One region of the Claveliimonas sp. genome, then DNA from elsewhere that is predicted to be linked to it. Evidence: predicted binding sites of a transcription regulator. Region 1 holds the regulator's gene; each other region holds the start of a gene.
The links. The regulator HrcA, encoded in region 1, represses chaperone genes, less so after heat shock. The targets are predictions, from matches to a motif close to TGTTAGCACTCNNNNNNNNNGAGTGCTAACA.
Positions count from the first base shown of each region.

Region 2: the regulator HrcA is predicted to act here: its motif matches at 2,170-2,200, upstream of htpG (molecular chaperone HtpG).
Region 3: the regulator HrcA is predicted to act here: its motif matches at 1,683-1,713, upstream of WJ238_RS04405 (co-chaperone GroES).

Region 1 is NZ_JAYAZJ010000084.1:46,222-49,509, reverse strand. It holds gene grpE (nucleotide exchange factor GrpE) at 23-652, opposite strand; gene hrcA (heat-inducible transcriptional repressor HrcA) at 718-1,761, opposite strand; gene WJ238_RS08010 (RluA family pseudouridine synthase) at 1,933-2,826, shown strand; gene WJ238_RS08005 (hypothetical protein) at 2,904-3,197, opposite strand.
Region 2 is NZ_JAYAZJ010000075.1:16,106-19,393, forward strand. It holds gene htpG (molecular chaperone HtpG) at 26-2,092, opposite strand; gene WJ238_RS06755 (FtsX-like permease family protein) at 2,232-3,288, opposite strand, start outside.
Region 3 is NZ_JAYAZJ010000059.1:63,121-66,408, forward strand. It holds gene groL (chaperonin GroEL) at 1-1,297, opposite strand, end outside; gene WJ238_RS04405 (co-chaperone GroES) at 1,369-1,653, opposite strand; gene WJ238_RS04410 (hypothetical protein) at 1,766-2,068, opposite strand; gene codY (GTP-sensing pleiotropic transcriptional regulator CodY) at 2,136-2,918, opposite strand; gene topA (type I DNA topoisomerase) at 2,991-3,288, opposite strand, start outside.

The DNA.
Region 1 (3,288 bases):
TAAAAATTTGATTGTTTGCCTGTTAGTTTGCTACCTTTACCATGCTGTGTCTTACCACGCTGTCACGGTAGGTATAACCTTTCTGAAATTCCTCGGCTACCATGTTCTCACCGAAATTTTCATCCTCCACATGCATCACTGCATTGTGAAAATCAGGGTTAAATTCCTGACCCACTGCCTCGATCGGTTTCACCCCAATCTCATCCAGTGTAGTCATCAACTGTTTATACACCTTATCCATGCCCTGCATGAACGGATGCTCCTTATCCTCCTCAGCTACCGCTGCAAGTCCTCGCTCAAAGTTGTCAACAACCGGAAGGATTTTTTCTATGATATCTTTCGCTCCAACCTCATACATCTGGGATTTTTCCTTTTCTGTACGTTTGCGGAAGTTATCAAACTCGGCCATCTGCCTTGTGAGCTTATCTGTAAGCTCCTCGATCTTTTCATCTTTTTTGTCTTTTTTATTCTTTCTGCCAAAGAACTTTTTATCGCCCTGCTTCTCCTGCTGGGTTTCTTCTGTGTCTTCCCCTTCTTTAACGTCTTCTTCTTTGGCTTCTTCCTGACCCTCTGCTGTTTCCTCTTTGTCTGTTTCAGCATTTTCCTGGTCAGCTGCTGCTTTTTTTGCTTCCTCCACAGCTTCTTTTACCATTTCTTCCTGGCTCTTTTCCTGTCCTGTCTCTTTTTTATTCTCTTCCAAGGGTTCATCCACCTTTCTTATTCTTTCTTATGAAACATCGCATCCAATTCACCTTGAAGGCGCTTCAGCGATTTTAACACATGTTCATAATCCATTCGCTTCGGTCCGATAATACCTATCGTACCCCGCATCCCATCTCCCAATTCATATGTTGCAGTTACAACGCTGCAGTCTTTCATGGTCTGTACCGGAGTCTCATCTCCAATATATACCTGAATCCCGGTATTGTCTTCCTGTGAAAGGGTCTGGGTAACCAGCTCGGTCAGCTGCTGTTTTTCCTCAAAGGCACTGATGATTTCCTGGGCGCTCTGCTTATCGCTAAGCTCCGGATATTTGAAAATATTCGTAGCGCCGCTTGTATAAATCTGCATATCCTCATCAATCTGTATTGCATCGGCAACTGCATCAAGCACATCGCTGATCACTTCACTGTGGATTCCAGCCTGCTCTTTCAGCCTCGCGATCAGTCCCAGATTGATTTCTTCAATAGACATGCCGTTCAGTGATGTATTCAAAAGCATATTCAGTTTCAGAAGATTTTCATTGCCAAGGGGTTCTCTTACATTAATAATCTTATTCTTGATTACATTTCCCCCCAGCACAATGACTGCAATAACCTGCTCTTCATCTACCTGGGAAAGCTGAATAAACTTCAGCCTGTTGGCACTGTTTCTCGGAGTGGAAACCATGGTCGCATAATTGGTATTTGCCGCAAGCACCTGTGCTGCCTGTTTCAGAAGCTGATCCATTTTATCAGCTTTCTGCAGCATCTGCTCCTGCATTTCATTCAGCTCCTGCTCCTTTTCTTCCATCAGCATATCCACATATAAGCGGTATCCTTTGTCCGAAGGAATCCTTCCTGCCGATGTATGAGGCTGCAGGATATATCCAAGTTCTTCCAGATCAGCCATCTCATTTCGGATCGTCGCAGAACTTAAATTCAAATCCGTATATTTGGATATTGTTCTGGATCCTACCGGCTCTCCTGTCTCCAGATAGGTCTGGATGATCGCATGAAGAATTTTCAGTTTTCTTTCACCCAGTCCTTCTGCATTCTGCATCCTAACTGCCTCCTTTTGTTTTGTTAGCACTCATTTCATCCGAGTGCTAATCTCTACGGTTATTAATGTATCACTCCCAATTTTATTTGTCAACAGGATTTATAGATTTTTTATTTTTTACGTGATATACTGCTACTATTCACAGGCATACTCTGAATACAGGAGAAATATATGAATCGAACCATTGATTATAAAATAGGAAAAGAAGCGGACGGGCTTCGGGTAGAGCAGTTTTTGAAAAGGAAAGGCTACTCCCGCCAGAACCTTTCTGTTATCAAACGGATGCCCAAAAGCATTCTGGTAAACGGCGTCCACTACTATATGCGCCAGCAGCTTAAGGAAGGGGACTTGCTTTCCGTGCACATATGCGAAGAGAAATCCTCGGAAAAGATCCCTCCCGTCCATCTGCCGCTGGATATCATATACGAAGACGAGGATATCATTGTCATCAATAAGCCGGCTGGAATGCCCATCCACCCGTCCATGAACAATTATACCAATTCCATGGCAAATGCACTGGCCTGGTACTATCAGGAACAGGGGAAACCTTTCATTTTCCGCTGCTGCAACCGTCTGGATAGAGACACTTCCGGTCTGACGGTGGTTGCAAAGCATCTTGTCAGCGCCGGCATTCTTTCCTCTATGGTAAGCGAAAAGGCCCTGTGCCGGGAATATCTGGCTATTGCCAGCGGACATGTAAGTCCTAAGTCCGGTACCATATGCGCGCCTCTTGCCCGCAAAGGCACTTCCATTATCGAGCGGATGGTAGACTTTGAGCACGGGGAAAACGCTGTCACTCACTACCGTACGGTAGGTGTGTACGGTCCTCACACATTAGTCGCCCTGAAACTGGAAACCGGGCGCACCCATCAGATCCGGGTGCACATGCAGTACCTCGGCTATCCTCTCATCGGAGATTATCTCTATAATCCGGATATGAAATACATCAGCCGGCAGGCACTTCACTCCTACCGGCTGTCATTTTCACATCCCATTACAGGAAGATTTATGGAATTTACTGCCCCGCTTCCAAACGATATGAAAGAGGTTCTGAATATAACGTAATAGCATCTGCAGACACAGACATGATATATAGAAGAAATCCCGAAACGCACCCATTCGTTTGCGTTCCGGGATTTTTCTTAACTTAATTCTATCTTCCGGGCTTCTTCCGGCTTAAATTCATTTTCCAGATCATAAATATTATGTCCCGTAGACTCTCCCAGCACTCTTCCTTCCAGAGAATAGCAGCGGATAAATCTCTTGGGTTCAATGCTTGACCAATGCTCTACATCCCATGTAAGATAGCCGTCCTCGTCCGATTTTTTCTCTTTCAGATAGAGATCTACCTGTCTGCCGTCCTGCATGATCTTGATCAGATCTTTGTAATCGCCGATCTCAATTTCTTCCTTTTTCACAGTATCGTAAATTTTCATTTCCTATTCCTCCTGAAACTGTTTCAACGTCTTCTATGAATAGTTTACCTTTCTCTTTTAAAAAACTCAAGTAAAAAATATTGACTTTGCA
Region 2 (3,288 bases), on a different contig from region 1:
TGTCAAAAGAGTGTCCCATCCGCTTTTATTTTGTCAGCAGCATCATAATGTCATTGCTTCTCTGTACAAAAGCTGTCATCTCTTCCGGGCTTAAAGGCTTATGAGCCAGCATTGCCAGATCATAAAGCTGTTTGCAGATCACCGGAACATTCTCATTATCTTTGTTTTCAACTACAAACTGGACCAGTGGATGGTTGGCATTCAGAGTCAGCGTACTGTCTGTACCGAACATGGACGGATCCATTCCCGTCATACCGTACATTTTCATCATTTCCTGCATACGTCTGCTCTGCTCTGACAGAGTGATCATAGAAGCCACCTTGTCATCTTTCAGTTTTTCAACCTTTACATTCAGTCTATCATTATCCAGAGCTTTTTTAAAGACCTCTGTTAAAGTATCCGCTGTTTTCTGGAAGTTTTCTTTTTCTTCTTCCTTCACTTCTTCCTTTGCAGATTCTGTAATGTCAGCATCGATGCGCTGGAACTGTATATTTTGGTTCCTCTGTTCCAGTTGTGTGATAAACGGAGAGTCGATATTGTGGTTCAGGATCACCGCATCCTGTCCCTGAGTGCGGAACATATTGATATACTGGCTCTGCTGCTGTTCATCTGTCACATAATAGATAGTAGTCTTCGGCTCTTCCTTCTTCTCTTCACCCTCTGTCTCTGCTGTCTCCTCTTTCTGATCCTTCGGGTCGATTAAAGTTCCGCCGTTTTCCTCTACACACTCTTTCAGAGTCATATATTTATGGTCGATATTCTTGAAGAGAATGTAATCCATCATCTTGTCACAGAATTTTTCGTCCTTCAGGCAGCCGAATTTAATAAACGGACTGATATCATCCCAGTATTTCTCATAATTTTCCTTGTCAGTCTTGCACATACCGCTCAGTTTATCAGCTACCTTCTTGGAGATATAATCTGCAATCTTTGTCACAAATCCATCGTTCTGAAGCGCGCTTCTTGATACATTCAACGGAAGATCCGGACAGTCGATCACTCCTTTTAATACCATCAGGAACTCCGGAATCACTTCTTTGATGTTATCAGCAATAAATACCTGGTTGTTATACAGCTTAATGGTTCCCTCAATGGAATCGTACTCTGTGTTGATCTTCGGGAAATAAAGGATACCCTTTAAATTGAAAGGATAATCCATATTTAAATGAATCCAGAAGAGCGGCTCCTTGTAGTCCAGGAACACCTTTCTGTAAAATTCTATATAATCCTCCTTGGAGCATTCATTCGGATGTTTTGTCCAGAGAGGATGGATGTCATTGATCGCAACCGGACGCTTGTTGATCTTTACTTTGTCCTTTGCCGGGGATACTTCTACCATTTCTTTCTCCCCGTTTTCATTTTCCTTCTCTTCCATCTTGGCTTCCTCATGGATCCGTTCTACAACAACGTCATCCTCTTTCAGGTCAGCCTCATCGATCGTCTCATATTCCTGCTCCGCATTGGCTTTGGACAGGAACATTTCCATCGGCATGAAAGAGCAGTACTTCTCCAGAACTTCTCTTACACGATACTCATTTGCAAATTCCAGGCTGTCATCATTCAGGAAAAGAGTAATTTCCGTTCCGACTCCTTCTTTATTTCCGTCTGACATCTCATATTCTGTCCCGCCATTGCTGACCCAGTGCACCGGCACAGATCCTTCCTTATAGGAAAGAGTATCGATATGAACTTCATCAGCAACCATAAACGCTGAATAAAATCCAAGTCCGAAATGTCCGATCATGTCATCTTCCGTTGTTTTGTCCTTGTACTTTTCCAAAAATTCTGTTGCTCCTGAAAAGGCGATCTGAGTAATGTACTCTTCCACCTCATCTGCTGTCATACCGATACCATTATCGATAAATTTCAGTGTCTTTTCTTCCGGATTTACGATCACCTGGATCTGCGGTTTATAATCATCCGCCATCTGATATTCTCCCATCATATCAAGCTTTTTCAGCTTTGTGATGGCGTCGCACCCATTTGAGATCATCTCGCGGACGAAGATGTCGTGATCAGAATACACCCACTTCTTAATGATTGGGAAAATATTCTCACTGCTGATAGATAAATTTCCTTTTTTTGCTGCCATTTATATCACTCCTTATAAATTCTCTTTTTCTCGTCTAAAAAATATGATAATACCCTCTGTTTTAAATGTCAACCAAAAATTAGCACTCTTTTAGTAAGAGTGCTAATAATTCCCTTAAAAATATAAAAATTTCATAAATTTATTCCACGCTCTTTAAGGATTCTACCATATCAATGCGCTTCAGTTTAAAATACATTACCCAGTTTACGAACATGGAAAATCCCCATGTAAAGAGAAGGCTGTACAGATAACTCGGGAAATGGATCACTCTGCCGAACATGATCTCGTCTACCTCCACAGTGACAATAATAAACTGAAGCAGAAGCCGTCCAAGCCCCATTCCCGCAAGGGCTCCTATCAATGTGAGAAGAATATTCTCCCGGTATACATAGGAAGCCACCTCTATGTCATAAAATCCCAGTACTTTGATGGTTGCAAGTTCCCGTTTTCTTTCTGTAATATTAATGGTATTCAGATTATAAAGTACTACAAAAGCCAGCATTCCGGCCGATATGATCAGTACAACAATGACCAGATTTAAACTTTGAAGCATATCATCCAGCCTGCCTTCTATACTGGTAGTGTAACTGATATTCAGCACATTTTCATTGTCCAGAAGACGGCTTCCGATCTGTTCCGCCTGATCTTCTTTTCCATCCTTCAGTTTCACAAGGACTCCATTATATTTTGCCTGTGCTCCAAATAGCTCCTCATAATATTCCGGTGACAGATAAATGTAATGTCCTATATAATTTTCACTGATAGCCTCTACCGTCACTTCCTTTTCACCAAGACCGTTATCTTCCAGCTTCACGGTATCTCCGATTTCCACGCCAAGGGCTTCCGCCGCTTTTTCTGTCAGGATAGCTCCCTCGTCTTCCAGCGTATAGGATTCTGATGAGGTTCTGCTTCGGAATGTAAGGAAATCCTCAATATGTTCTGTACTTTCCGGTACTGTAAGATAGACATCCAGAGTTTCACTGTCTGATTTCACCTCCAGATTCTGCATCCGGACCTGGAGTTCTCCGTCTACAGCCTTTTCGTCCTTTACCGCATTTACGATCTCATCTTTTTCCTCTGCAGATAACCCATCATCATAGTAAACTGCGGCATCATAATGCTGAATCTCCTGATATTGCAGATCCGGGACCTCAAAAATGCTGTCCTTCAGCCCAAAGCCCACTACCATCAGAGCC
Region 3 (3,288 bases), on a different contig from region 1:
CTTCCAGAGTATCAGCAAGTTTTGCCACTTCCTTGGAAGCGTGGATATATGCAGATCCGCCTCCGGCAATAATTCCTTCCTCGACTGCCGCTCTTGTAGCTGCAAGAGCATCTTCCATACGAAGTTTTGCTTCTTTCATTTCTGTCTCTGTTGCTGCTCCGACACGGATTACTGCCACACCGCCTGCCAGTTTTGCAAGTCTTTCCTGAAGTTTTTCTCTGTCGAAGTCAGAAGTGGTCTCCTCGATCTGCTTTTTGATCTGTGCAACACGAGCTGCAATTGCTTCTTTATCTCCAAGTCCATCTACAATAACTGTATTTTCTTTCTGAACTTTTACAGACTTTGCACGTCCCAGCTGATCCATTGTTGTCTCTTTCAGATCCAGCCCAAGTTCATCGGAAATTACCTGTCCGCCTGTCAGGATTGCAATGTCTTCCAGCATTGCTTTTCTTCTGTCACCATATCCCGGAGCTTTTACCGCTGCCACATTAAATGTTCCACGCAGTTTGTTGACAATAAGAGTTGTCAGAGCTTCACCTTCTACATCTTCAGCAATAATGAGAAGTCTTGCTCCTGCCTGTACGATCTGCTCAAGAAGAGGAAGGATCTCCTGGATATTGGAAATCTTCTTATCTGTGATCAGAATATACGGATCTTCCAGATTTGCTTCCATTTTATCCATATCTGTTGCCATATAAGCAGATACATATCCGCGGTCAAACTGCATACCTTCTACCAGATCCAGCTCTGTCTGCATAGTCTTGGATTCCTCGATAGTGATAACACCGTCGTTGGAAACTTTCTCCATTGCCTCTGCGACCATTTCACCTACTTCATCGTCGCTTGCGGAAATTGCTGCAACTCTTGCAATCTGATCTCTTCCTGTTACTTTGCTGCTCATTTTCTGGATCGCTTCTACCGCTGTCTCTGTTGCTTTCTTCATTCCTTTTCTCAAAACGATCGGATTTGCTCCTGCTGCCAGGTTCTTCATTCCTTCATGGACCATAGCCTGTGCAAGCACAGTTGCTGTTGTTGTTCCGTCTCCGGCAACATCGTTTGTCTTAGATGCAACTTCACGGATCAGCTGCGCTCCCATGTTTTCAAAAGCATCCTCAAGCTCAATTTCTTTTGCGATCGTTACACCGTCGTTTGTAATAAGCGGAGCTCCGAAAGATTTGTCAAGGACTACATTTCTTCCTTTTGGTCCAAGTGTCACTCTGACTGTATCGGCCAGCTGATTTACTCCTGATTCCAGAGCTGCTCTGGCATCTGCTCCGTATTTGATTTCCTTTGCCATGATAACATTCCTCCTAGTTCTTCTATTTTCAATGTCTATGATCTGTAATCTATCTTAGCTTATTTGTATCTCTATTCAATCACTGCAAGAATATCACTCTGTCTTACAATGATGTATGTTTCTTCATCAGCTTCTACTTCTGTACCAGCATACTTGGAATAGATAACCTGCTGTCCTTCTTTCACATGCATTTCTACTTCTTTGCCGTCTACAACTCCACCCGGTCCTACTGCGATAACTTCTGCCTGCTGCGGTTTTTCCTTATTCTGTCCCGGCAGAACAATTCCGGATTTTGTTGTTTCTTCAGCAACTAACTGTTTCAATACAACTCTGTCTCCCAATGGTACTAATTTCATGAATGGTTCCTCCTTTAAGCTATCTATTTTGTTAGCACTCATAAAAAGAGAGTGCTAAAAAACTCTAGTTATAAAATAGCACTCTCCTTTTCGTTTGTCAACACACTTTCTGTTAGTTTAGATTATTTTTATAAAATCCATTTTCAATGCCAAATACAAGCTGGCTTCCATTTTTATCAAGAAATCTTTCCTTTACTCTCCCCTGGCATACCAGCTCCTCTTCAGCCATAAGGGTACAGCTGTATTCTGCATCCAGCGATATCCTTGTAATATCTTCTCCGTTCATAACCAGATATATGCGTTCACCTTCCTCATCATACCTGCTGACTGTGCATGTGTACTCTGTCCTGTCCAGGGGTTCGTCTTCCAGGAATACACTGGTCATCTTCAGCACTGCGCTGCATTTTTCAAACATAAAGTCCTCCTTCTCAAAAGAAGGGTATCAGTTCCCCGATACCCTTTGCTTTGTGCTGTCCTGATTTTTATTTGTTTCTTTCTTCTTTGATCTTTTCCAGTTCTGTGAAAACATAATCATTCACTACTTTAATGTAAGTACCTTTCATTCCGGAAGATCTTGATTCGATTACTCCGGCGCTTTCAAATTTCCGGAGTGCATTTACAATGACTGATCTGGTAATTCCCACCCGGTCTGCAATTTTGCTTGCCACAAGAATCCCTTCTGTTCCTTCCAGTTCATCAAAAATATGAATGATCGCTTCCAGCTCCGAGAAGGACAATGTGCTGATGGCTGACTGTACAATGTGTTCTTTTCTTGTCTCCTCTGCATTTTCTTCGTTTACAGAACGAAGCATTTCCAAGCCTACTACTGTTGTTCCATACTCACTTAAAATAATATCATCAATTTCATAGCCGGCATTCTGTTTGTAGATAAATAATGTTCCAAGCCTCTCTCCGGCAATATCAATGGGAGTGATGATCGCCTGATATCCTTTTGCTGCCTCCGGGGAAAATCCCAGAGTTTCCAAATTTACATTTTCCTTAGTAGACAGGATATTCAAAAGCCTCTCATTGAGCATTTCATCAATGTGGCAGCCCACTTCACCTTTGATCAATTCTGTGATCACACCTACACCACTGCATCTGCTGGCTCCAAGAACTTTTCCTTTTTTACTGATTACCAATACATTGGAATCCAATATTTCTGTCAACACTTCACAGATGTCATTGAAAACTACTTTGCTGGAGTTATTGTTGTGCAGTAATTTATTGATTTTTCTTGTTTTATCTAATAATTGTACACTCATAAGCATCCTCCATCCTTTGAACATTATATTATCATACAATTCTGGAAATTACAATGATTATGCGAAATTTTCTTAATTATCTTTTGCTTTTTTTGCTTCTACATATCCGCATTTTTCATTCATACAGACAAGTTTACTTCCCTTTTCTACCATGTAACCGCCGCATTTTGAACATTTCTGCTCTGACGGCTTCTGCCAGGACATAAAATCACAATCCGGATTATCTTCACATCCGTAATATTTTCTTCCTTTTTTCGTTTTTCTAAGGACAATATCTTTCCCACATTTGGGACATTTCACTCCGATCTTTTCCAGATAGGGCTTCGTATTGCGGCACTCCGGAAATCCGGGGCAGGCAAGAAATCTTCCG